4 linked regions of the Pararhizobium sp. A13 genome follow. The protein of the gene in region 2 interacts with the protein of the main gene of each other region in a pairwise test. Links are inferred from orthologs where the notes say so. Each region holds a gene or a part of one and is shown on either strand. Other genes may lie near its edges.

Region 1 (7,751 bases), 1.9 Mb from region 2 along the record:
GGGAATCAACCGGTTTTCCGTCTTTCCTGAATTCAATGTAAAGCGTTGGACGCTCGGTTTCCAGCGCCAATGCGGTCGCGCTGGCCACTCTTTTGTTACCCATGGTGCCAAGCGGCTCGCCGGCGACGACGAATTGCCCCTGCTGCACCGTGACGTCGTCGAGCCCGGACAGAACGATATGGTAACCGTCGCCGGGATTGAGGATGATCATCTGGCCGTAACTGCGAAACGTACCGGCATAGACGATCCAGCCATCGGACGGCGCTGTTACCAAGGCTCCTGCATTGGTTTCGAGCATCATGCCCTGGAGCGAATGCCCTGTCCCATCGGCATCGCCGAACCGGCGCAGGACCGATCCGGCCACCGGCAATGCGAGCTTTTTCTGCAGGTCCGAAAATGCATATGCAGGCGCAATGCGGTTTTTGTCGGGCGTAACGCTGTTGGCCAGTTCGCGGGCTTCAGCCCGCTGTTCCTCCGACATCCGCCTGCGGTTTTCCTCTTCGGCCCTGGCCGCGGCCGCGGCATCGCGCACCGAGGCGATCTCGGTCTCGATCGAGCCGATCAGGCCTTCAAGGCTGGTCGCCTGGGCGGCGAGCTGCTCGGCCTTGCGGCGCTCGGCGGCAAGCTCGGTGGCGCTGCGTTGCTTCAGTTTCTGCTTTTCGGCAATCAGCATGTTCATGCGCCGCTCTTCCTCGAGCCGGGATGCCATGTCGTCGCCGAGCGCCTGTTTCTGGGCGGTGATTTCCTTGCGTAGACCGGAAAGAGCCTTCAAGTCGGCGACAAGGTTTTCCGTTTCATGGCGAATGCCGGGCACGACGGCGCCGAGCAGGATGGCGCTGCGAACCGAGGCAAGCGCATCTTCGGGCGTGACGAGCAATGCGGGCGGCGGATTGCGCCCCATCCGCTGCAGCGCCGCCAGCACCTCGGCGAGCACGCTGCGCCGGGCGCGCAACGATTTATGAACGACATCTTCCTTCGTTCGCAGCGCGGTCAGCTTCTCTTCGCCGTCGACGATCTGCTGTTCCAGCGCCCTGCGCTTGTTCGCCGAATCGACGATCGCCGCTCTCAGTGACTCGCTGGTCTTTTCAAGCTCCTCGATACCCGCCTGCAGTTCGGCTGCACGGTCGTTTGAAAGCGTGATGGTCTTCGACAGGGCTTCCAGTTCGCTGCGGGTGCTGTCACGCCTGAGTGCGAGATCGGCGACAGGATCGACCTGTGCGGGCGCCTGTCCGGCGGCGGCCCGGGAGACGCGATCCGTCGTCTCGGCGGTCTGGGCGGGTGCGTCGGCGGCAAGCAGGAGCCCGGCGGTCAACAGGCTCGCGCGCAGGCCGCGCCAACCGGCATGTGCCGGCTGCCCTTTGTTTCCCCGCCTCTTCAACCCTGTCGTCATTCCGCCATTCGCTGTCAGCCGTGCGTCCGGGCAAAACCCTACGCTGATTTGGCCATCGCCGCCAACAGCCATCCCCGGCAATTGCGGCATCCGCGTGGCGGGGCGGTGGGCCTAGACCCTGTGATAGGGGTGGCCGGAGAGAATTGTGACGGCGCGGTAGAGCTGTTCGGCGATCAGGATGCGCACCAGCTGGTGCGGCCAGGTCATCTTGCCGAGGCAGATGACTGCATCCGCCTTGCTGTGCAGCGAGGGGTCAAGGCCGTCGGCGCCGCCGATCGCCAGCATCAGGTCGCGTTTGCCGCTGTCGCGGAACGAGCCGATGAGGGAGGCGAACGCTTCCGAATCCAGCGCCTTGCCGCGCTCGTCGAGCAGGATGAGAAGGCTGCCTTCGGGGAGGGATTTTTCAAGCAGGGCCGCTTCTTCGCGCTTGCGCGTATCGGCGCTCGAGGCGCGGCTTTCAGGCACTTCGGTGACGCGGGACAATTCGAGGCCGATCGCCGGTCCCGCCTTGGAGAAACGATCGAGGTAGCGGGCCGCAAGATCCTTCTCCGGGCCGGCCTTGAGACGCCCGACGGCAAAAAGACCAACCCGCATGTCGTTTCCTCGATTTTCGGCGCGCCGACAGTCCTACAGGCTTTCCGCGATGGCCGCCTGAACACGTAGTCGATCTGTTCCGGCGAAATGCCGGTGCCGCAATTTCGTTCTGCTACTGGTCGCAATCAGATGATTTCACCTGCGCGACCGCCACAGGATCCACAATTTCCACTATCGTCGGCCGCCTCCGGGGAGGCTCGGCGCCTAGTGCAAAGTGCCGTCTTCCATATCCGGCGCGGCCCACATCTTTTCGATGTTGTAGAACTCGCGGATTTCCGGACGGAACACGTGGATGATGATGTCACCGCTGTCGATCAGCACCCAGTCACCGGTTTCCAGGCCTTCGACGCGGGCATTGCCATAGCCTTCGTCCTTCAGGTCGGTCATCAGGTGATCGGCGATCGCCATGACATGCCTGCTCGATCGCCCGGAGACCACGACCATGTAGTCTCCCAGCGCCGATTTTCCGGCAATGTTGATGGTGACAATATCTTCTGCTTTCGAGTCCTCGAGACTGTTGAGGACCAGGTGAAGAGCACGGGCAGCGGCTTCGTCGCTGCGATCCGGGCTTTGCGGGAAAATGCGGCTGACATTTCCCTTCGCGTGTACTGTTGTCAGGGTCTTTCCTTTCCAGTTGAACAGAACAGGCACCACGATTCGATTGTCGGTCGAACCGCCACGCTAAATGTAGGCACCAATGCCTTAACGTTTCAAGACATGAGAAGTAAATGACGGTTAATCATTGTTCATGATTTCGCCCGAAGCGCTGTCGAACTGAGCGGCGAGCGCGGTCCGTGAATGAAGGTCCAGGCCGGAGCCTTGCGCCAGGCGAGGCTTGCGGCATGGGCTTCGTCGACACGTGCATAGTCGAAAGTCCTCGCCATCTTCGAGGAAAGATAGGAGAGCGTAGCACCTGGGCGGTCGATGACGGCGATGGGATAAGTGCGCGCGATTTTCTGCCAGTCCTGCCAGAGATGGAAGTTTTTCAGGTTGTCGGCGCCCATGATCCAGACGAAACGGATGTCGCGGTTTCGTTCGCGGATCTTCTCCAGCGTCCGTGCCGTGTAGGTTTGCCCAAGCGACTGCTCGAACGCGGTCACCTTGATGTGCGGATCGAAGGCGATCGCTTCGCTGAGCCTTATGCGCTCTGCAAGCGGTGCGAGATGGTTGCGGTTCTTCAAGGGATTGCCGGGCGTCACCATCCACCAGAGCTGATCGAGGCCAAGGCGGCGGAGCGCGATATCGGCGACCAGTACATGGCCGTCATGCGGCGGATTGAAGGAGCCGCCGAACAGGCCGACCGTCATGCCGCGCTCCACATGCGGCATTTTCAGATAGAATCGATCGACGCCGTCCGGATGCCCTTGATGCACTTAAGTCCGCACCTGACCGGTGCCGCGCACCCTGTATTTGAACGAGGTCAGCTGTTCGACGCCGACGGGGCCGCGCGCATGCATCTTGCCGGTGGCGATGCCGATCTCGCCGCCCATGCCGAACTCGCCACCATCGGCAAATTGGGTCGAGGCATTGTGCAGCAGGATGGCGGAATCGACTTCAGCGAAGAAGCGTTCGACGACGGCCGGATCCTCGGCAATCACCGCTTCCGTATGGGACGACGACCAGGTGGCGATGTGGTCGATGGCGCCATCGATGCCATCGACGAGCGTCACCGAGATGATCGAGTCGAGATATTCCGTCGCCCAATCCTCTTCCGTCGCCGCAATCAGCCCCGGCACGATAGCGCGAATGTCGTCGCTGGCGCGCACTTCGCAACCGGCATCACGAAGCACGGCAATGAGGGGTGCGACGAATTTATCTTTCGCCTTTCGGTCGATCAGCAGCGTCTCGGCCGAGCCGCAAATGCCGGTGCGGCGCATCTTGGCGTTGACGACGATCTTCATCGCCATTTCCAGATCGGCCGAAGCATCGACATAGACATGGCACAGGCCTTCGAGATGGGCGAAGACGGGAACGCGCGCTTCGTTCTGGACGCGAGCCACAAGGCTCTTGCCGCCGCGCGGAACGATGACGTCGATCGTGCCGCCAAGACCCGTCAGCATGGCGCCAACGGCGGAGCGGTCGGCGACCGGGACCATCTGGATCGCATGCTCTGGAAGGTTGGCATCCTTCAGCCCCTGTACCAGGCAGGCATGGATAGCCTGCGATGAATGCAGGCTGTCGGACCCACCGCGCAGGATCACGGCATTGCCCGCCTTGAGGCAAAGCGCGCCGGCATCCGCCGTCACATTGGGGCGGCTTTCATAGATGACGCCGATGACGCCGAGCGGCGTGCGGACCCGCTCGATATGCAGGCCGTTCGGTCGATCCCATTCGGCGATGATATCGCCGACAGGGTCCGGAAGCTCGGCAATGGCGCGGATGGCGTTGGCCATATCGAGCACGCGGCTTTCGGACAGCGTCAGGCGGTCGAGGAACGAGGCGGCAACACCGGTTTCGCGGGCATGTTCCAGGTCGAGCGCATTGGCGGCAAGGATGTCGTCCTTGCGGGCAACAATATTGCTTGCCATGCTGACGAGGGCCGCGTGCTTGCGTTCGGCGGAAGCGGTGGCGAGCGGGCGGCTGGCGGCGCGGGCCTGCCTGCCGATCACGGCCATGAGTTCCTGGATTTCCTTTTTCCTCACGTCGTCAAGCATGCGCGTCGCTCCTCACCGCATCCGTTCCCCGCTTTGCCGGTGCCGTCATCACCATGTCGTCGCGATGCACCATCGCGGCGCGGCCTGCGTATCCCAGAATAACGGCGATTTCCGCCGATTTCTTGCCGGCGATCTGCCGCGCTTCGTCGGCGTCGTAGCCGGCCAGCCCGCGGGCAATCTCGCGGCCTTCGGCGCCGATGATGGCGATCGTATCGCCGCGGCTGAAGGAGCCGGTCACCTGGCGGACGCCGGCGGGAAGCAGGCTTTTGCCCGAGCGAAGCGCCGCTTCGGCGCCGGCGTCGATGGCAAGGGTACCAGCCGGCAGCAACTGCCCGGCAATCCAGGTCTTTCGCGCCGTGACCGGAGATCCGGAGGGCGCGAACCAGGAGGAACGGGCACCGGCGCCGATCGCCGACAGCGGATGATCGGCCTTGCCGGAGGCGATGATCATGGCGCAACCGGCACCGGTCGCGATCTTGCCGGCATCGATCTTGGTGCGCATGCCGCCGCGCGACAGCTCGGATGCCGCACCGCCCGCCATCGCCTCGATCTCCGGGGTGATTTCCGCGATGGTTTCGAGGAAACGGGCATTGGGATCGAGATGCGGCGGAGCCGTATAGAGCCCGTCGATGTCGGAGAGAAGGACGAGCAGATCAGCACCGGTCATGGTGGCGACGCGGGCGGCCAGCCGATCGTTGTCGCCATAGCGGATTTCGGTGGTGGCGACCGTGTCGTTCTCGTTGATGATCGGCACGGCTCCCATCTTGAGAAGCTGGCTGATCGTCGCGCGGGCGTTGAGATAGCGGCGGCGCTCTTCGGTGTCGCCCAGCGTCAAGAGGATCTGGCCGGCGACGATCTCGTCGGTCGACAGGCTTTCCGACCAGGCGCGGGCGAGCGCGATCTGGCCGACCGCCGCGGCCGCCTGGCTTTCCTCGAGCTTCAGCACACCAGGGGCGAGATCGAGTACCGAACGGCCGAGCGCAATGGCACCGGAGGAGACGACGAGAACGTCGACGCCCTTGGCTCTCAGCGCGGCGATGTCGGCACACATGGCGTTCAGCCATTGTTTCTTCAGGCCGGTCTTGCGATCGACGAGCAGGGCCGAACCGATCTTGATCACAATCCGGCGGTATTTTTCCAGCGGTTTGCGGGTCGTGGCCATGTCAGTCTTCGTCCCCGTAGGTCTGAGCGCGGACGATGACGTCGCGCAGCGCCCGCAGCGTATCGGTCATGCCGGTGCCGACGACGGCCGACAGGAGCAGCGGCGTCTGGCCGCTGGCCTTGGCGAGTGCCTTCTGTTTTTTCTTCAGCTCGTCCGGATCAAGCACGTCGATCTGTGACAAGGCGACGATCTCCGGCTTGTCCGTGAGCTCGCCGCCATAGGCTTCGAGTTCGTGTTTCACTGTCTTGTAGGCCTTGGCAACATTCTCTTCCTGGGCCGAGACGAGATGCAACAGGACGCGCGTGCGCTCGACATGGCCGAGGAAACGATCGCCGAGGCCGACGCCGTCATGGGCGCCCTCGATCAGGCCTGGAATATCGGCAAGGATGAACTCGCGGCCATCGATGGTCGCGACGCCGAGATTCGGATGCAGCGTCGTGAACGGATAGTTGGCGATCTTTGGCCGGGCGCGTGTCGTCGTTGCGAGAAAGGTCGACTTTCCGGCATTGGGCAGGCCGACGAGGCCGGCATCGGCGATCAGCTTCAACCTCAGCCAGATGGTCTTTTCCTCGCCCTCGAGGCCGGGATTGGCCCAGCTCGGGGCCTGATTGGTCGAAGACTTGAAATGCGCGTTGCCGAAGCCGCCATTGCCGCCGGCGGCGAGCCGGAAGCGCTGGCCCTCTGCGATCATGTCGATGATCAGTGTTTCGGAATCTTCCTCGAAAATCTGCGTGCCGACCGGCACTTTCAACGTCACGTCGGCGCCGCCGGCGCCGGTGCGGTTGCGGCCCATGCCGTGAATGCCGGTGCCGCCCTTGAAATGCTGCTGGAAGCGAAAATCGATCAGCGTGTTCAGGCCGTTGACGGCCTCGACCCAGACATCGCCGCCGCGGCCGCCATCGCCGCCGTCCGGGCCGCCGAATTCGATGAATTTCTCGCGCCGGAACGACACAGCGCCAGCACCGCCGTCGCCCGAGCGGATATAGACTTTTGCTTCGTCGAGAAATTTCATCGCACTGCCATCTGGTTTGTGTATTTGCCTGCCGTATTTGCCGCCATCGATATAGGCGCTTACCCCGGAGGTCAAAGAATATCGTGAAGTTTTTGAGCTATAACATCCAGTACGGCGTCGGTCTCGACGGCCGTTTTGACCCCGAACGCATTGCCAGAAGTCTTGAGAGCGCCGACGTCATCGCGCTGCAGGAAGTGACACGGAATTTTCATCGCAACGGCCATGCCGATCTTGTCGCGATTTTCCGCGATCTCAAGCCGCAATACTTCTGTGCCTTCTGGCCGGCCTGCGAGGTCGATGCCGGATCGGCGATCGAGAATGGCCGTGCCATCGAACGCCGCTTCCAGTGCGGCAACATGATCCTGTCGCGCTTCCCGATCTTGTCCACCCGCCTCCTTCCCCTGCCGCGCACCCGCACGATCTCGCCGATCAACCTGCAGCGGGGCGCAACCGAAGCGCTGATCGATACGCCAACCGGTCCGCTGCGCGTCTATTCGGTTCATCTCGACCATGTCTATCCTGCCGAACGCATCGCCCAGATTTCCTACCTGAAGGCGAGGGCGATTTCCTATGGCATCGAAGGCGGCGCCATGACCGGAGGCGCCGATTTCGGTTTCGACGAGTTGCCGCATCCGGACGATTTCGTCCTGATGGGCGATTTCAACATGGTGCCGGAGAGCCCCGAATATTGCGCGATGGCCGGCACGCGCGACGCCTTTTACGGACGCTCGCTGCGCCTTGAAAACCCGGTCGATGCCCTGGCGCAGCTCGGCCGGCTGACGCCGGACAGCTACAGCTGGATCGATCCCGCCGATCATAACAGGCGCATGCATCTCGACTATTGTTTCCTCAGTGCCGGGCTCGCGCCGCGATTGAAGGATGCGTGGATCGATTTTGACGCGGCGGGCTCCGATCATCTACCCGTCGGTTTCGAACTTG
Region 2 (2,782 bases):
TCGATGTCGAGAACCGGGATTTCGTCGAAACCGGCCGCGAGGATGACGCCGAGCGTCTTCTCGTCGATTTCATCGCCGGCTTCGAGGAAGATTTCACCCGTCGACATGTTGACGAGGTCTTCAGCAAGGAAGTTGCCGTAGAGATCGTCGTCGGACGCCTTGATGGCCTTGAGGCCCTTTTCCTTCAACGTCTTCAGCAGGCGCGGCGTCAGCTTCTTGCCGGATTCGACCACGACTTCGCCGGTATCGGCATCGATGAGGTCGGACAGAGCCTTCTGGCCCTTGAGCGTATCCGGCTGGAACGGAATCCGCCAGCCCTTGCCGTCGCGCTGGTAGAACGACTTCGTGTAGAAGGTTTCGAGGATTTCCTCGCCGTCCATGCCGAGCGCCATCAGGAGCGACGTGACAGGGATCTTGCGGCGGCGGTCGATACGCGCGTGGACAACGTCCTTGGCGTCGAATTCGATGTCGAGCCAAGAGCCGCGATACGGGATGACGCGGGCAGCAAACAACAGCTTGCCCGACGAGTGGCTCTTGCCCTTGTCGTGATCGAAGAACACGCCCGGCGAACGGTGCATCTGCGAAACGATGACGCGCTCGGTGCCGTTGACGATGAACGTACCATTGTTGGTCATGAGCGGCATGTCGCCCATGTAGACGTTCTGTTCCTTGATGTCCTTGATGGACTTGGCGCCCGTATCCTCGTCGATATCAAACACGATGAGGCGCAGCGTCACCTTCAGTGGCGCTGCGTAGGTCAGATCGCGCTGACGGCATTCCTCGACGTCGAACTTCGGCTGTTCGAATTCGTAGGACACGAATTCGAGCATCGATGCGCCGGAGAAATCCGTGATCGGGAAAACGGACTTGAAAACGGACTGAAGCCCCTCGTCCGGACGGCCGCCCTGCGGCTCGTCGACCATGAGGAACTGGTCGTAGGATGCCTTCTGAACCTCGATGAGGTTCGGCATTTCTGCGACTTCGGGAATTTTACCAAAAAACTTGCGTACGCGCCTACGACCATTGAATGAAAGGGTCTGAGCCATCGTCGCTCCTTCAAATTTTGCATCCGGGCCTGCAACGGACGGGAACCGATGGCCAGTCGATCCCGTCAATCAATGGGTTGTCCAATCTCGTCCAACCTCCAAAAACGCTCAGCGCGGATTGCTGTGCTGTCCTTGGATCGAGACCATCCTTTTGAAGAACCCATTACCCAAAAGCCGTTTTCAATAGGCTTTTGGGTAATATGTTCAGAAAGCGGTCAAAGAGAGGCGGTCCTTTCGGACCACCTCTCCTTAGAAATAGGCACGATTACTTGACGTCGACCTTGGCGCCAGCGTCTTCGAGCTTCTTCTTGAGATCAGCTGCTTCAGCCTTGGAAACAGCTTCCTTGACAGCCTTCGGAGCGGCTTCAACGAGGTCCTTGGCTTCCTTCAGGCCGAGGCCCGTGATAGCGCGAACTTCCTTGATGACGTTGATCTTGTTTGCGCCGGCATCAGCGAGGATGACGTCGAATTCAGTCTTTTCTTCTTCAACAACAGCAGCAGCACCGGCGCCGCCAGCAGCAGCAACTGCTACCGGAGCAGCAGCGGAAACGCCCCACTTTTCTTCAAGAAGCTTCGACAGTTCTGCAGCTTCCAGAACGGTCAGCGAGGACAGGTCGTCTACGATCTTTGCGAGATCAGCCATTTTTTAGTTCCTTTTGTTCGGTTCGAACTTGGTTAGATATAAACAACGAAAAACCGCCTTATGCGGCTTCTTCGTCCTTCTTGGCGTAGGCCGCGAACACGCGGGCAAGCTGGCTTGCCGGTGCTGCAACAACGCCTGCGATGCGGGTAGCCGGGGTCTGGATCATGCCCAGCAGCTTTGCACGCAGTTCATCCAGCGAAGGCAGGGTCGCAAGCGACTTGACTGCATCCGCATTGAGCGTCGTTGCTCCCATGGCGCCGCCCAGAACAACGATCTTGTCGTTGGTCTTGGCGAAATCCATGACAACCTTTGGAGCCGTGATCGGGTCGGCGCTGAATGCAACCAGCGTCTGACCCTTGAAGAGATTGGACATCCCTTCGGCTTCCGTACCCTGAAGGGCGATCTTGGCCAGGCGGTTCTTCGCGACTTTGACGGTGCCGCCAGCAGCGCGCATCTTCGAACGGAAGTCGTTCATCTGTGCGACTGTGACACCAGCATAGTGGGCCACGACAACCGAACCGGCGCCCTTGAAGGACTCGTTCAGCTCCGTGACGAATTCGCGTTTTTCCGCTCTTTCCACTGCCTATCTCCAGTTGACTGGACCGCAAAACACAGCCCAGTCGGTTTGCCTTTGCCACATGGGATCAGAGTTGATCCCAAGCGACGCTCGAGGATCCTGTCCCCTGCGCGTTCCCGTTTTAAGCGGGTCCGGCACAAGGCAAGCCGAGGTTCGAACCGAATTCCCACGCTTAAAGCGCGTCAAATGAAATTCGGGACTCACCCGTCTCATGCAGGCTGAAGTGATTAAGGGATAACCACCTGCAATCTCGGACAGGAGTTCCGGGTTTGATCCCGGAATTCCCGGCCCCGAAGGGCCGGAAATCTGTGACCGGACCGAAGTCCGGATAAATCACTAAGCGGCGGTGACCGACGAAGGATCAACCTTGACGCCCGGGCCCATGGTCGAGGAAATCGCCACGCGCTTGACGTAGTTGCCCTTGGCACCTGCCGGCTTTGCCTTGATGACCGCATCCGCAAACGCACGGATGTTTTCTTCAATGGCGGAAGCGGTGAAGGAAGCCTTGCCGATACC
Region 3 (7,881 bases), 170 kb from region 2 along the record:
CACAGAACATCGCCTATCGGCCGGCTTGCGAAACCTGTCGGGCCTGTATCTCGGTGCGCATCATTGCCGGCGAGTTTTCCCCCACCCGCTCGATGCGGCGCATTCTCGCACTCAACAGCGACGTGGTTTCGGCGGAATACCCGGCCGAGCCCTCCAGCGAGCAATACAGCCTGTTCCGACGCTATCTCGACCACCGCCACCAGAAGGGCGGCATGTCGGACATGTCCGTCCTCGACTACGCGATGATGGTGGAGGATACGCATGTGAACACCAAGATCATCGAATACCGTCTGAAGGTCGAAGGTGATGGTATCGGCAAGGCCAAGGGGCCGCTGATCGCAGCCGCGCTCACCGACAAGATGGGCGACGGCCTGTCGATGGTCTATTCCTATTTCGACCCGGACCTGTCGGCCCGCTCGCTTGGCACCTTCATGATCCTCGACCATATCCGCAAGGCGAAAGAGCGGGGCCTGCCGCATGTCTATCTCGGCTACTGGGTCAAGGGTTCGCGCAAGATGGACTATAAAACAAAGTTTCTGCCGCAGGAGCACCTTATGGCCCGCGGTTGGGAGCGCTATACAGCCGAGAGCGCAGCCACCGCATAGGACTGAATCTTGAGCCAAACCATTGATGCCGCCCACCATCGCCGCGGTCTTCTCGTCACCGGGCTGGGCGGCCTTGCCCTCTCCTTCGACATCCCGCTGATCCGCTCCGCCGAAGGCGAAGTCTGGTCGCTGCTTGCCGTCCGCAGCCTGTGCACGTTCGCGGTGGCGCTGATTGCCTGGGTCGTGCTCAATAAATTTCGCGGCCGGACGATCGCGCTCGTGCCGGGCATGGCGGGCCTGTCGGCGGGACTGTTCTACGGTCTCGGCTCCTTCACCTTCCTGCTGTCCGTCTTCAACACCGCAACCGCCAACGTTGTCTTCATCGTCGCCTTCACCTCGATGTTCGCAGCCGTGCTGTCCTGGATCTTCCTTAAGGAACGGCCTTCCAACGCAACGCTGGTGACGATGTCCGTGATGGTGTTCGGTGTCGGGCTGATCGTCCAGGACGGTTTGCAGAGCGGCAACTTCTTCGGCGATGCCATGGCCGTCTGCTCGGCCCTGCTGCTTGCCTCAGCCATCACCGTCAGTCGCGCCAGCGGCCGGGACATGGGACTGGTGCCGCTGGCAACCGCCATCTTCCCCGGCATCGTCGGCTACCTGCTCTCGCCCGCCGAGGGCCTGGCGATCGCCCATCCCGGCTGGATCATGTTCGATGGCCTGGTCATGATCCCGCTCGCCTTCTTCTGCCTCGCCACCGGCCCGCGCTATCTTTCGGCCCCGGAAGTCGGGATGTTCTACCTGCTCGAAACCATCCTCGCGCCGATCTGGATCTGGATTGTGTTCAAGGAAGTCCCGACCGCGCAGACGCTGGCCGGCGGTGCCGTGCTGATCCTTGCGCTGGTCGGGCATTCGGTGTGGCAGATGCGGAGGAAGTCTGGACGTGACAAGGATGCGGCCACCGAGTTTCCATTCACGGGCTGAGGGTGATGGAATGACCTTCAATTCAGTACCCGAGCATCTCGAAGGATATCTTGGGAGAATTTCTCAAGGATGGTCTGATGCTGACGTGGATTTTATTCAAGTCGTGCGTTTTGATGATCAGCCTGAAAAGGGTATAGCAACCTACGCAACACTCGGCCTGAGTGAATACGAACTCCACCTCAAAGGTGGGAAGACAATCAGGCAAGAGCTACTGATCTCAGCCCATACGTCTTTGCCAAGCGATGACGTTGCCAGTTTTCTGTTTTGTTGCGCGGAACATATCAAAGAACGGAGTCAGGCTGCATTGCGCGGCGAGCTGATAAATCCCTTCCGTCCACTGGCAGCGGGCGCAACGGTCAGCGCCGTCTATGCAACCAATCCGACCCCGTTCGATGATGGCTTTGCTGAACTCTCGAACGTCGTTCCACCGGTCATTTTTGTGCTGCTCGTTCCGATCAAAGCAAAAGAGGTCGCGCTGATCGGCAAATGCGGTTGGAATTGGTTTGAGGACAGCCTCGAAGCTCAGGATCCAGACATCTGGGATTTCAAACGCGAGCAGAAAATCGCCGAATAACCATACGTTCACGGGATCGCCGTGTCGGACATTATGGATAATGTGACCTGCTATCGCCGGTTGTCCATAAACGACGCGAGTGCCATAATCCATGCGCTGGACGGAGTTTCGGAGATGAAAATCAAAGTGCGCAAAATTGGAAATGCGGAGGGCGTTGTCATTCCGAAAACACTGCTGAAAAAGCTTCGGTGGAAAGCTGGCGATCAACTTGAACTCTCGGCTACAGACGACGTCATACGTCTGCGCGCTGTTGACCCCGACTTTGAACGCCAGCTTGAAGCTGCGCGATACGCAATGGAAAAGTACAAAGTTGCGCTGAGCCGCCTCGCCGACTCCTAACGTCGCAGTCCCCGATCACCCCGTAAACTTCCCACTCCGCGGGAAACCCTTCGGCACCGTCCTGCCCGCAGACGCCCGGTCGCCCAGCCATTCGATGAGTTCGTCCTTAGTCTTGACGAAGCTGCGGCCGGCACTGTCGGCCCAGGTGAGGCCGTCAGCGATGGCGAAGCAGCGGATGTCGGAGACGCCGCCGTCCTTGTAACGCTGCAGGCGCACGCCCTTGCCGCGGCCCATTTCCGGGATCTGCGCCAACGGGAAGACCAGCATCTTGCGGTTCTCGCCGACGATTGCGACGTGATCGCCTTTCACCGGGATGACGAGCTTGGACTCGTCCGGCATGGCGACGTTCATGATCTGCTTGCCCTTGCGGGTGTTGGCGACCATGTCGACCTCCGGCACGACGAAGCCGTTGCCGGCCGCCGACGAGACCAGCAGCTTGCGGGCCGGGTCGTGGACAAAGGCGGTCAGGACGTCCTGGTCGTTTTCCATATCGACGATGATGCGCAGCGGCTCGCCATGGCCGCGTCCGCCCGGCAGCTTGTCGCCACCCAGCGTATAGGCCTTGCCTCCGGTGGTGACGACGAGGATGCGGTCCGTGGTGGAGGCCGTGAACGACAGCTTCAGCCCGTCGCCCTCCTTGAACTGCAGCGTCGAGACGTCGGAGATGTGGCCCTTCAGCGCGCGAATCCAGCCCTTTTCCGAGATGACGACGGTGATCGGTTCCTTCTCGATCATCGCCTGCTGGATCGCCTCCAGATCGGCTTCCGGAGCGTTCGAGAACAGCGTGCGGCGGCGGCCGATCTCGGTGGCCTTGGCGAATTTCTTCTTCACCTCGCCGATTTCCCAAGCGACGGTCTGCCACTGCTTGTCGTCGGAGGCGAGCAGCGCCTCGATTTCCGCCTTCTCCTTCGACAGGGCATCGAACTCGGTGCGGATTTCGAATTCCTCGAGCTTACGCAAGGAGCGCAGCCGCATGTTGAGGATCGATTCGGCCTGCAGGTCGGTGAGCGTGAAGCGCTCGATCAGCGCGGGCTTCGGCTCGTCCTCCTCCCGGATGATGCGAATGACTTCATCGAGATTGAGATAGGCGATGAGATAGCCGCCCAAAATTTCGAGACGGCGGTCGATGGCGGCGAGCCGGAAGCGCGAGCGGCGCAGCAAGACCTCGCGGCGATGGTCCAGCCATTCGAGCAGAACCTCGTTCAGCGCCATCACCTTGGGCACGCGCCCCATCGACAGGACGTTCATATTGAGCGGAATGCGGTTTTCGAGCTCAGACAGCTTGAACAGCGATTCCATCAGGATCGTCGGGTCGACCGAACGGCTCTTCGGCACCAGCACGAGCCGGACATCCTCGGCCGATTCATCACGCACGTCTTCGAGGAGCGGTAGCTTGCGGGCCAAAAGAAGCTCGGCGATCTTCTCGATCAGCCGCGACTTCTGCACCTGGAAGGGGATTTCGGTGACGATGATCTGATAGCCGCCGCGGCCGGTATCCTCGACTTCCCATTTTGCACGGACGCGGAAACCGCCGCGGCCGGTCTTGTAGGCTTCGATGATGCTCTCGCGGCTGTCGATGATGATGCCGCCGGTCGGAAGGTCGGGGCCTTCGATCCCGCCCCGTTCGGGATTGTTCGGATCGAACATCAGGTCTTCGATGGTCGCATCCGGGTTCTTGATCAGGTGCAGCGCCGCATCGCAGAGTTCATGCGCGTTGTGCGGCGGAATGGACGTTGCCATGCCGACGGCGATGCCGGAGGCGCCATTGGCCAGAAGGTTCGGGAAGGCGCCGGGCAAGACGACCGGCTCCTGGTCTTCCTCGTTGTAGGTCGGGCGGAAATCGACCGCGTCCTGATCGATGCCTTCGAGAAGCAGGCTCGCGACATCGGTCATGCGCGCTTCGGTGTAACGATAGGCGGCGGCGCTGTCGCCGTCGATATTGCCGAAGTTGCCCTGCCCGTCGACGATCGGATAACGCTGGGAGAAATCCTGCGCCAGGCGCACCAGGGCATCATAGACCGACTGGTCGCCATGCGGGTGGAACTTACCGATGACGTCGCCGACGATACGGGCGCATTTCTTGAAGGACGAATTGGAGCGCAGCCCCATTTCGCTCATCGCATGAACGATGCGGCGATGCACCGGCTTCAGGCCGTCGCGAACATCCGGCAGCGCGCGGTGCATGATCGTCGACAGCGCATAGGCAAGGTAGCGCTCTTCCAGCGCCGCCTTGAGGTCAACAGGCAGAATATGATCGTCTCCGCCCGACGGCGGCAAAAGGCTTTGTCCCATGCTTTCTTGCTACCCCAACAGGCCCTGAACGGCAAGGATTGCAGGGCATTGCGCTGTGGAGAACCACTGCCGCAGCGATCTCGTCAACGGCTGTGTGGGATGTCGAAAATACATCAAGGCCCCGCTACCACATATGGTTGCAGACGTGCTATTCGCCGATCGCTGCCTTCAAAACGATTCCATACAAGGGCCCCTTATGCGTAGCCTGTCGAAATTTGCCGTTCTTGCCCGCCGTGAATCTCGTCGTCAAACAATCGTGGTTGCCCTCGAAGGCCGGTTTTCGATGAAAACAGCAACGCTGCCACGACATGACTCTGTAAACGGATTTGAATATATTTCGGCCTTAATCCGTACTAGGAATGCCTTCCAAATTAAACCTTTCCAACAAAGGACCCACCTCATGATGCCTACCCGCAACCTCCGTCTGATGCTGGCCAGTTCCGCTTTCATCGGCCTTTCCGGTCCGGCCTTCGCGCTCGACGGCGCGGATCTCGTCACCAAGCTGAATGCCGCCTACGCGCTCAGCGGTGGTTCCATCGCCTATGAAAATGTTGCCGTCGACGGCACGACGGTGACGCTGACGGGCGTCACCGTCAAATCGACTGCAGCCCCGGGCAAGGATTTCAAGGTCGGCGAAGTCACGCTCGAAGGCGTCGAGGAAACAGACGGCGGCGGCTATTATGCCGAGACGGTCACGCTGCCGGATGTCGACATCAAGGAAGACGAAGCCGCGATAACCGCCAAGGACATCACGATGGGCGGATTGACCATTCCCGGTAATCCGGCAGGCGGCACGATCAACGATATCGTTCTTTACGAAACCGCCGGCACCGGCCCGGTCACGGTCACGGTCAAGGGCAAGCAGGTTTTCTCGATGGAGGAATCCGAAGCCAATCTGACGAAGCAGGAGAGCGACGCCGGCTTCGATTTCGACGCGACGCTTTCCGGCATCAAGGCCGATCTCTCCGAGGTCGAAGACGCCAAGGCCAAGGATGCGATCGAAAAGCTCGGCCTGAAGACGCTTGACGGCGAAATGACGATGAAAGGCAGCTGGGAAATCGCCACCGGCAATGTTTCGCTTGAGGAATACGCCTTCGACTTCGCCAATGTCGGCCGGCTTGCGCTCGCCTTCGATATTTCCGGCTATACGCTGGACTTCGTGAAGTCCATGCAGGAGGCGACAAAAGCCGCGGCCGCCAATCCTAACAAGGAAGAAGCGAACCAGGCGATGGGCCTTGCGATGATGGGCCTCGTCCAGCAGTTGACCTTCAACAGTGCCTCCATCCGCTTCGACGACGCGACGATCACCAAGCGCGTCCTCGATTACATCGGTGGACAGCAGGGCGTTTCCGGCGACCAGCTGGCCCAGTCGCTGAAGGGCATGGTGCCGTTGATGATGGCGCAGCTCAACGTACCGGAACTGCAGAACCAGGTCTCGACCGCGGTCAACAGCTATCTCGATGCGCCGAAGAGCCTGACAATCAGTGCCGAGCCGGCCAACCCTGTGCCTTTCCCGATGATCATCGGCGCCGCCATGGGCGCTCCGAACACGGTACCGAGCGTACTTGGCGTCAAGGTGACGGCGAACGACTGATATCCGGCAACCGGACAATCAAAAGCCCCGGCCGTTTCTTTGAACGGCCGGGGCTTCTTTTTGTATCCACTCTATTCCAGAACCTGAATGATCGTGCGGTTTTGCGGATTGACGATCACACGCCGCTCGTTAACGACGGAATAGGCATAATCGGGGTGCCCATCGACCAGATGAAGCTGGACCGTGTCCGGCAAAGGCTGTCCGACAACGATGGCACCCTCATAGGCCACCGACGGAACCTGACGCTGCAAGACGTAGGTGCGAACCTCGCCCGGAAGCTCGACGGTGGTCGAATTGGTCATGCCGGGGTCAACGACAACGGCCTGTGCAAAGGCCGGCCCCGTGAGCGCCATGAAGACCGCGGAGGCGGCCAGAACTGTCTTGCGCATGCTCTTTCTCCTTGCTTCTGTGGTTGTAACAACAGCCCCGCTCGGAGAAAGTTCCAATTTTCAGTCTGACCCGGCACACATGTGCCGGGTTCAAGCAGGCCAATCTATTGTTTGAACGTCAAAACAGGAAATCAGATCTGCCGATGTCGGCAATGCTAACATTTTCCAGTATGAACAATGCCTTGCCGTGGTCGTTCTCCACATGGACGTCATCGCCGTACTGCTTCACATGTTTTGCCTTGAACGTTGCAAAGGAGGTTGTCAGCTTAAATCCCTGCAGGTTCAGCAGATCGTGGTCAAACCCAACCGCGTCAAAGTCGGTAATCGTATCGGATGTTGTGTCCTTGTATAGGCGCACGAAAACATCCCTTCCGGCTCCGCCGGTCAATACATCGCGGCCATCGAGGCCATCCAATATGTCATTGCCGGCTCCCCCGAAAAGCGCGCCGTAGCCTCCTGTCAGGCGGTTGTTGCCGGCATTTCCAAAAATGAATTTACCATCACTCGTGCCGTCGATATCCGCACTTCCAGTCAAGATTAGGCACTCAATTTCCCACTCGGCGACATAACTTACCGATGCGTTGATAGTATCGAAGCCGCCTCCAAAATCTGATTCATTCACGATGTCCTTGATATTGTCGACGATATAGGTGTCATTACCCACGCCGCCGAACATCTGATCAGCTCCGCCTTTTCCGTTCAGAAGATCATTTCCCGCATATCCGGTCAGAATGTCGTCATCGCTGGTGCCAAAAAGCTTGTTGTCGCTGGGCGTACCCTTGATGTTGTCAACCACCGGAGCAATGTCGAACCGTACCCAATTGGGTGTCGGGTCGATGTTGACTCCACCGTGAAATGTGTCGCCGCTGTCCATCACCTTGAAGCTGAAAGCCGTTACAGAGTCGCCATTGATGTTCGCATCCGGCGTCCAACTGAGCTTGGCAAAGTCCGCGGCTTTAACCACCTGACCGGCAGATACGAGTTTTCCGTCAAGCTTCAGCGAGCCGTGAGAGGAAATCGCAGAAATGACCACCCCGGCAAGACTATCGCCATCCTTATCGACGAACCCGAAATCCTTCGCAACAAACACGTGCTTCGCGTCTTCCTTGAGCGACAGCACGGTGTTGGTACCAGACGGTGCCGCGTTTTTTCCGGAAAACTGCCGTT
Region 4 (7,754 bases), 2.4 Mb from region 2 along the record:
GGCACGCATGGCGAGGCGGCAGCCTTCTCTATGCGGCTGCTCGTCCGCTTTGCCGAGGCGGTGGGCGCCGAGAGCTTTGTCGATATCGAGGCCGCCCATATCGACGGCTGTCTCTATCTCGGCCAGGTCAGCCTCGATTTCGTCGAGCACCTGGTGCGACTCAAGGGCCGCGTCCGCGTGCCGACGACGCTGAATGTCGGTTCGGTCGATCTCATCCACCCGGAACTCTTCCGTGGTGAAGAGGAGATCGGCACCAACGGTGCTCGGCTGATGAAGGTGCATGAGGAACTCGGCTGCATGCCGACCTTTACCTGCGCACCCTATCAGACGATGTTCCGGCCGCGTTTCGGCGCGCAGATCGCCTGGGCGGAATCCAACGCCATCGTCTTTGCCAATTCGGTCATCGGTGCCAGGACCAACCGCTATGGCGATTTCATCGATCTCTGTTGCGCGCTGACGGGCAGGGCGCCGTATTACGGGCTGCATATGCCTGAAAATCGCCGCGCCCAGGTTCTGGTGGAGGTCGAGAGCCTTCCCGATGAATGGCCGGACGCCGGCCCCGCCTGTGTCGCCGTTGGCCATACGATCGGCAAGCATTGTGGCAGCCTGATCCCGGCGATCACGGGACTGCCGGGGAATACGCAGGAAGATGACCTGAAGGCGCTTGGCGCGGTCGCCGCCTCGTCCGGGGCCGTCGCCCTGTTCCATGCCGTCGGCCTGACACCGGAGGCGCCGACTGTCGATGCGGCGTTTCAAGGCCATCAACCCGTGGAAACGATCCGGCTGACCGCGGACGACCTGCGCCGCACCGTACGCAACCTTTCGACCGTACCGGATGGCACGCCGCTTGCCGGCGTCAGCCTCGGGACGCCGCATTTCTCACTCGAAGAGTTCGCCCGCCTGATGCCGCTGCTCCAAGGCTCAAGGCCGGTCGTCGATATCTACATCAACACCAATCGCAGTGTCCTGGAAGAGCTCGGCAACGGCGGCTGGGACACCGCGCTCGAAGCTCAAGGGGTGACGCTGGTGATCGACACGTGCACCTATCTGACGGCGATCATGCGCGACATGTCCGGTGCGATCATGACCAATTCCGGCAAGATGGCCTATTATGCCCCCGGCAATATCGGCGTCGACATCGCCTTCGGATCGCTTGCCGACTGCATGGCCTCCGCCCGTGCCGGAAAGGTAGTGCGGCAGTGACCCGCGCCGTCGAAGCGATCACGCTCGTTCCAGGAAAGGCGGAAGGCCAGACCTTCGTGCTCACCGAACCCTTGAGCTTCTGGGGCGGACTCGATTCCTTGACCGGCAGGATCATCGACCAATGGCATCCGCAGAAGAATGCGTGCATCTCCGGCCGCGTCCTCGTCATGAAGGCGGGGCGGGGTTCCAGTTCCGGCAGCTCCGTCCTTGCCGAGGCGATCCGTCGGGGCACGGGGCCGGCGGGCATCGTGCTGATGACGCGCGACGCGATCGTCACAGTCGGCTCGATGGTCGCAGTGGAGCTATATGGTGCGACCTGTCCGGTGGTGCTGGTGTTGGAAGCCGATTGGGACTTGATCAGCAGGAGTTGGGGCCTTGCGTTGGAGGCGGAAAATCCGACGGCCACGCTGCGTCTCCTTGACGCTGTCCTTTAAACGAGCGTTTTTAACCGCGGCTTAAAGATTTTGGAATGCTTTTGCTGACATTGTGCGCCTAAGATGCGCGACCTGTTGCCCCACTTTGTCAATTCGATCCGGCTGAAGCGGCAACATGTCGTGCTGCTTCTGCTGGTGTCGTTTGCCGTGGTGGTAATGATCGTCATGGCGGTCGTGCTGACGGCGCTGCAGACGGTCGCGTCGACGACCAACGCGCTTGACGAGAGCCGCTCGCGCCAAGCGGTATCCGGTGCATTGGCTACCCTGAAAAGCCAGATGACCGCGACCATGGTGGACTACACGGTCTGGGACGCCGCGGCCCGGGCGGTCTATTCGCCCGGCGCGGAGGACTGGATTCTTGAGAACTTCGATCTTGCCAACGGCGAGTCAAAGATTTTCGATGCGGCGTATTTGCTTGGCCCGGACGATGGGATCCTGATGGCGTTCCAGCGCGGAAAGCCCTTCTCCACGCCACCGTCCGATTTCTTGTCGCCGGCCTTTGATGACATGCTGAACGTTGTCAGCGGTGCTGGCGTTGGTGACGGTGCGGAAACATCCGGTTTCGTCCATACGCCTGAAGGCATTGCGGTCGTCGGCGTTTCGACCATTCGCGGTGCGTCGCCGGATGTTTCGGTGCCGCAGGATCGGCTGCAACGGCTGGTATTTGTCCTCTATCTGGATCAGGCGCGTATCGACAGCATCGCCGAGACCTATCTCGTTCACGACCTGCGTCTGGTCGACGCGTCGTCCGTCCCTCCGGGTGCCGCGGCGATTGCCGATCCAACGGGCCGGGTGATCGCAGGACTGACCTGGACCGCACAGTCTCCAGGAGACATCAGCTATCGGCGGGTACGGCCCTATGTTTTCGTCGCAATGGCGATCGTCGGCGCCTTTGTCGTTCTGCTGGTGCTGGCCGGCTCCTCCGTCATCGGTAAGCTGCGTGGCGATGAGATTGCCGCCCGCAAGATGGCGGTGACGGACCGTTTGAGCGGCCTTGGAAATCGGCTGGGGCTCTTCAACGGCTTGCAGGACATGCTGGACCGGGCGCAACACGACGGTGATGACGTGATGCTGTTCTATCTGGATATGGACGGCTTCAAGGAGGTCAACGACGTCTATGGCCATGCGACCGGTGATAGGCTGATCAAAAGTGTGGCGGCAGGGCTGACGCATCTCATTCCCGAGGGCGCCGTTCTCGCCCGTCTCGGTGGTGATGAGTTTGCGATTGCGCTCACGCTCAAGCACGGCACACAGACGGCCCAGTCGCTGGAGGCGCTGGTTCTCGATTTCTTCTCCGAGCCTTTCGTGCTTGGGGAGCGTGTCGCCGTGGTCGGCGTCAGCGTGGGGACCGCGATATCCACGTTCGGTTCGATCGACGCCGATGAATTGCTGAGGCGCGCCGATATCGCCATGTACAAGGCAAAGGCGGAAGGACGCGGCCGGGCGATCGCCTATGACGCGGCGATGGATATTGCTCTTGCAGAGCGCAAGTCCATGGAAGTGGCCCTTCGCGCCGGCATACGAAAGAAGGAGTTTTTCGTCGCCTACCAGCCGGTCGCCGATGCCCGGACGCAGGCGATTGTCGGGCTTGAAGCCCTGCTGCGATGGGATTCGCCGCAGATGGGCATGGTCTCGCCGGACATATTCATCCCGCTAGCGGAATCCTCTGGCGTGATCGACAAGCTCGGTCTGTTCGTGATGAAGGAGGCCTTGAGGGTGGCGCGGGCATGGCCGCAGATCAGTATCTCGATCAACGTCTCTCCGGCACAGTTCCGCAATCCGTTTTTTATCCCAAGCGTCGCGCAACTGCTCGAAGCGAGTGGCGTGCCCCCTCAGACCGTGACACTGGAAGTGACGGAGGGATATTTCGTTCACAATCCCGCCCATGCGCGGGGCATGATCGAGGCGCTCAACGGGCTCGGCGTGCGCATCGCGCTTGACGATTTCGGCGCCGGCTTTTCCAGTATCGGCTATCTCCGGCAGTTCCGTTTCGATCGCCTGAAGCTTGATCGTTCGATGATCAGCGCATTGGAGGATATGCCTCGGGGACGGGAAATGCTGCAGGCAACCCTGGCACTCGCTGCCGCCCTCGATATTCCGGTGACGGCAGAAGGCATCGAGACGGAAGAACAGGCGGTCTTGCTCCATCACAGCGGATGCGATCAATTGCAGGGCTACTTCTTCTCGCGAGCCGTCGCCGAAGCGGGCCTTCCGGCACTTCTTGGGGGAAAAGCCGCACCGGGAACCGCGTTGCTGTCGGCTTGACGGCCGCTCAGCTTCCCAGATGCCGCTCGCCGCGCTTCTTTGCGAGCGCGATCTGCTGCTGGCGCTGGCGGTAGCGCATACGGTCTTCCTCCGTGCGCGTGTCGTGGCAATGCACGCAGGCGACGCCCTCCTCGTGGTGCGGCGACGTCAGGTCTTCCGGTGTCAGCGGCTGGCGGCAGGCGTGGCAGAGGGTGTGCTCGCCCTCTTTCAGGCCATGGGTCACCGAGACCCGGTCGTCGAAGACGAAGCAGGCGCCGTCCCAAAGGCTGTCTTCCTGCGGCATTTCCTCAAGATATTTCAGAATGCCGCCCTTGAGGTGATAGACCTCCTCGAAGCCCTGCTCTTTCATGAAGGCGGTGGCCTTTTCGCAGCGGATGCCACCGGTGCAGTACATGGCGATCTTCGGCTTGTTGTGCAGGCCCGTGTTGTTCTTCACCCAGTCCGGAAAATCGCGGAAACTCTTGGTCTTCGGGTCGATGGCGCCACGAAAGGTGCCGATCGCGGTCTCGTAATCATTGCGGGTGTCGATCACCAAGGTGTCCGGATCGGAAATCAGCGCATTCCAGTCCTTCGCCGCCACATAGGTGCCGACCACCTTGTTGGGGTCGATATCCTCGACGCCCATGGTGACGATCTCCTTCTTCAGCCGCACCTTCATGCGCAGGAAGGGCATGGACGACGCCCAGCTTTCCTTGTGCTCGAGATCTTTGAATTCCGGCTGGCTGCGAAGAAAGGCCAGAACGGCTCTTATGCCGTCCGGTGGCCCGGCGATCGTGCCGTTGACGCCTTCGTGGGCGATCAGCAGCGTCCCCTTCACCTGATTGTCGTCGCATGTCTTCTGCAGCGGCTGCCGAAAGTGGGCGAACCGTTCGAAGGAAGCGAAATGATAAAGCGCTGCCACCAGAAACTGGCCGCGGGTTTCCTGGAAGGGGGCTTCCGGGCGAGGGGTTTGGAGCGTGTCTGTCATGCGGCGTGAAATACAGCTTTCGGCTCTTTCGCGCAATCCGCATCGCGGCCCGGTGGTTCAGGCCGGGCCGCGATAGTTGGTGTCAGATGCCTTCGGGCGTGAAGACGCGCAGGCGGTGACCGTCAGGATCGGCGCCGGTGAAGGTATAGCCGAAGTCCAGCGCCACCGGCTCCTGCAGGATGGTGACGCCCTTTTTGCTCCATTCGGCGTGCAGCGCATCGACGCTGTCGCGCCCGTCGACGGAGATCGCCAGTTCGCTGCCGCCGGCATCGACGACGACCTTGGGTTCGATGGTCTTCCTGGACCACAGGCCGAGCTTGGTGCTTTCGTTCATCTTGAACAGCGCGAAGGTCGGCGAAAGTTCCAATGGCATCGCGCCGAAAACTGTCTGGTAGAAATTGGCGCTTTCGGCCGGGCTGTCGACGGCAAGCAGGATGTAATCGGCTTTCATGATGTTCTCCTTCGTGTTTGCGAAGACCTTCTTATTCGGGCCTGCTGTCAGTTTCTGGCAGTAGGATCACATGTCGTTTTTGACGTTGTGGACCCGGCGCCACTCCGCCAGCAGGTGCTGACGCCTACGGGGAACACGGACATCGGTGACGGTCATCGACGCGATGCGTTCGGCCCGAAAATGGCGGAAATCCTCTCGCAGTTCGCACCAGGCGGCGAGAACGCGGGTTTCTTCGAAATAGCCGAGCGCAAACGGCCAGATGCGCCGGGTCGTCGGTCTGCCGTTTATGTCCGCATAGCTGATATCGAGCTTCAGGCCCTGCCGGATCGCCTCTCGAACCACCGACAAATCCGTGGTTCCCACATTGGGTCTTCTGGCGGAGACGAGCAGGGAATTCGTTTCCAGCTCATGGCGGAGATCGGTCGGCAGCACGGCTGCGATCTTCGCCAGCGCGTTGCGGGCGGCGTCTTTCAGTTCGTCATCGGTTCGCGCCGCGACCCACCGGGCTCCCAGCACCAGCGCCTCGATCTCCTCTTCGCTGAGCATCATCGGCGGCATCAGGAAGCCGGGTTTCAGCACATAGCCGAAGCCGGGCGCGCCCTGGATATCCGCACCTTGTGCCTGCAGCGTGGCGATGTCGCGATAGAGCGTGCGGATGCTGATGCCCAGGCGCTGCGCAAGAGCTGCGCCGCTCACCGGCCGACGGTAGGTGCGCAGAAGCTGGATGAGGTCGAGCAAGCGGGCGGAGCGGGACATGCCGCACCGTACTGCCACGAAATGGCAGCATCAATCCCCCAAGCGAACAGGCGTGTTTGTCACTTTACAGCGCCGCGCGTCTTTTGAGACGCGCAAAGGTCGCTGTAACTTTGAACTGCTGTCAGGCGGCGTCCTGCCACAACAGTCGGATTTTCCGGCTTTCGTTCATTGGATCATCCCGGAAAACGGACTCTGCGGCCAGAAGGATTGCTTTCCGCAGAGCCTCCTGCTGCGTGATGACCGCCGACAGGAGATGGGCGAGGTCCTCGCTCTTGCCGAAAAGGTCCGGCTGCTCGTTGACGAGCGACGAGAGCAGAGCGAGATCGTTGTAATGGCCGAGCAGATCGACGACCTCGGTTACCTCGACCCTCTTTGCATGCATTGCCGACGGCCAGAGCGGCTGCAGCAGATCGAGGTAGTAGCGGTAATCCTGGCAGCGCTTGCGCAGTTCGTGAAACAGATGCGCGTCCGTCGTCTCCCTGCAGGCATCGCGTGCCGCAGTCGCACGCTTCAGCATCCGGCGCCAACCCTTGGCGAGGTGTTTGGCGCTCCTGTCGCCGTCATCTTCGAACGTGACATGCGAAAGCGCTTCGAGCGCCTGGCCGCAGGTCGCAATCGCTTTCGCTACGCTTTCTTCAAGCGGTTTCTCGTGGGCGGCAAGCCTGTCGCGCCGGGCAGCCAGCATCTTGCCGATCCGCTTCAATGCTGCGCGTTCCTCGCGGTTTTCGGCATGACGCTGAAGAAATTCGCTGACCTCGACAAGAGCCGTCGCATCGCGAAACGTCGAAAGTGTTTTCGCCATGTCGCGGATGCGGGCGTTTTCGGCCGGCCCGAACGCCGGCGCATCGGTGGCGGCGAGGCGGTAAAGGGAACGCAGCCGCTTGAAGTGTTTGCGCGCGTCATGGATCGCTTCCAGCAGCCCGTCCGGGCGCTCCGTCAACGCGGAGATGGCAAGGTTCAACTGCTCGGTGCCGACCGCCTTGAACTCCTGCAGGAAGTTCTCAGAAGGGTGAATATGATAGCTCATGATCGTCTCTCGAAGCCAGCGGGTTGGTGGCCAGAAACTGGTTCGAATAGCGTGGGTCGCCGGTCACTTCGGCGCCGAGCCAGCTTGGAAGCTCCGGCGTATCGCCTTCTGCGTTCAGTTCGACTTCGGCGATGACGAGCGCTTCGTGCGCGCCGCCGTAGACGTCGACTTCCCAGACAAAGCCGCCATGCTTCACTTCATAGCGCGTCTTCTCGATGACGAGGCCGATGGCTTTCGACATCATCTCCTTCGCATCGGCAACCGGAATGTCATATTCGAATTCGTCTCGCGTCATGGAGCCGTTGCTGATCTTGATGGTCAACTTGGCGCGCTCGTCGTTCATCAACCGGACGCGGGCCGACCGGTCGTCCATGGTTACGACATAGGCCTGCAGCAGGCGCGTGCCGCGATCTGCCGCACCTCGCCACCTCTCGGACGCCACCAGAAACTTGCGCTCTATTTCCTTGGCCATCGCATTGCTCGCCGCTTCGCCGAGGTTGATTTTAGATAGACTACATATTTGTGGCGATGGAACAAGCGAGCACTTCGGACTAGCCGCAGCTTCGGCCAGGCGTCCCGAGGCGTGTTGTCAAGCCGGCGTCACCATGTTCGAATAGGTTCGAAAACACCCGTTTGGTCTCGACAAAAGCG

Evidence for each region.
Region 1: the proteins of rplL (region 2) and obgE interact in binary tests that used the Escherichia coli proteins (3 or more experiments, as listed by UniProt). The link is inferred for Pararhizobium sp. A13 from one-to-one orthologs.
Region 3: the proteins of rplL (region 2) and parC interact in binary tests that used the Escherichia coli proteins (3 or more experiments, as listed by UniProt). The link is inferred for Pararhizobium sp. A13 from one-to-one orthologs.
Region 4: the proteins of rplL (region 2) and WI754_RS01800 interact in binary tests that used the Escherichia coli proteins (3 or more experiments, as listed by UniProt). The link is inferred for Pararhizobium sp. A13 from one-to-one orthologs.

The regions. Positions count from the first base shown.
Region 1 is NZ_CP149510.1:902,243-909,993, reverse strand. What follows is about bases 4,808-7,650. They hold obgE (GTPase ObgE), read right to left. Parts: upstream 6,813-7,650; coding sequence 5,802-6,812; downstream 4,808-5,801. Other genes in these bases: WI754_RS04295 (endonuclease/exonuclease/phosphatase family protein), read left to right, coding at 6,896-7,650; proB (glutamate 5-kinase), read right to left, coding at 4,808-5,800. In the rest of the region: WI754_RS04330 (murein hydrolase activator EnvC), read right to left, coding at 1-1,390; 23S rRNA (pseudouridine(1915)-N(3))-methyltransferase RlmH, read right to left, coding at 1,502-1,984; rsfS (ribosome silencing factor), read right to left, coding at 2,189-2,626; WI754_RS04315 (nicotinate-nucleotide adenylyltransferase), read right to left, coding at 2,731-3,312; WI754_RS04310 (glutamate-5-semialdehyde dehydrogenase), read right to left, coding at 3,358-4,638; more of proB, read right to left, coding at 4,631-4,807; more of WI754_RS04295, read left to right, coding at 7,651-7,751. UniProt on the Escherichia coli protein: An essential GTPase which binds GTP, GDP and possibly (p)ppGpp with moderate affinity, with high nucleotide exchange rates and a fairly low GTP hydrolysis rate.
Region 2 is NZ_CP149510.1:2,765,679-2,768,460, reverse strand. It holds rplL (50S ribosomal protein L7/L12), read right to left. Parts: upstream 1,690-2,782; coding sequence 1,312-1,689; downstream 1-1,311. Other genes in the region: rplA (50S ribosomal protein L1), read right to left, coding at 2,603-2,782; rplJ (50S ribosomal protein L10), read right to left, coding at 1,748-2,269; rpoB (DNA-directed RNA polymerase subunit beta), read right to left, coding at 1-1,046. UniProt on the Escherichia coli protein: The binding site for several of the GTPase factors involved in protein synthesis (IF-2, EF-Tu, EF-G and RF3). Is thus essential for accurate translation.
Region 3 is NZ_CP149510.1:2,592,669-2,600,549, reverse strand. Bases 2,094-5,066 are described here. They hold parC (DNA topoisomerase IV subunit A), read right to left. Parts: upstream 4,732-5,066; coding sequence 2,455-4,731; downstream 2,094-2,454. Other genes in these bases: WI754_RS12720 (AbrB/MazE/SpoVT family DNA-binding domain-containing protein), read left to right, coding at 2,215-2,439; WI754_RS12725 (suppressor of fused domain protein), read left to right, coding at 2,094-2,100. Outside these bases: WI754_RS12735 (arginyltransferase), read left to right, coding at 1-605; WI754_RS12730 (DMT family transporter), read left to right, coding at 615-1,526; more of WI754_RS12725, read left to right, coding at 1,537-2,093; WI754_RS12710 (hypothetical protein), read left to right, coding at 5,132-6,325; WI754_RS12705 (DUF1236 domain-containing protein), read right to left, coding at 6,397-6,714; WI754_RS12700 (calcium-binding protein), read right to left, coding at 6,833-7,881. UniProt on the Escherichia coli protein: Topoisomerase IV is essential for chromosome segregation; it is the principal protein responsible for decatenating newly replicated chromosomes. It relaxes supercoiled DNA.
Region 4 is NZ_CP149510.1:359,115-366,868, reverse strand. What follows is about bases 2,890-5,735. They hold WI754_RS01800 (rhodanese-related sulfurtransferase), read right to left. Parts: upstream 4,870-5,735; coding sequence 3,910-4,869; downstream 2,890-3,909. Other genes in these bases: WI754_RS01790 (YafY family protein), read right to left, coding at 5,387-5,735; WI754_RS01795 (VOC family protein), read right to left, coding at 4,952-5,320; WI754_RS01805 (EAL domain-containing protein), read left to right, coding at 2,890-3,902. Outside these bases: WI754_RS01815 (aconitase X catalytic domain-containing protein), read left to right, coding at 1-1,203; WI754_RS01810 (DUF126 domain-containing protein), read left to right, coding at 1,200-1,637; more of WI754_RS01805, read left to right, coding at 1,713-2,889; more of WI754_RS01790, read right to left, coding at 5,736-6,076; WI754_RS01785 (CHAD domain-containing protein), read right to left, coding at 6,198-7,103; WI754_RS01780 (CYTH domain-containing protein), read right to left, coding at 7,078-7,575. UniProt on the Escherichia coli protein: Catalyzes oxygen-dependent 5-hydroxyuridine (ho5U) modification at position 34 in tRNAs, the first step in 5-carboxymethoxyuridine (cmo5U) biosynthesis.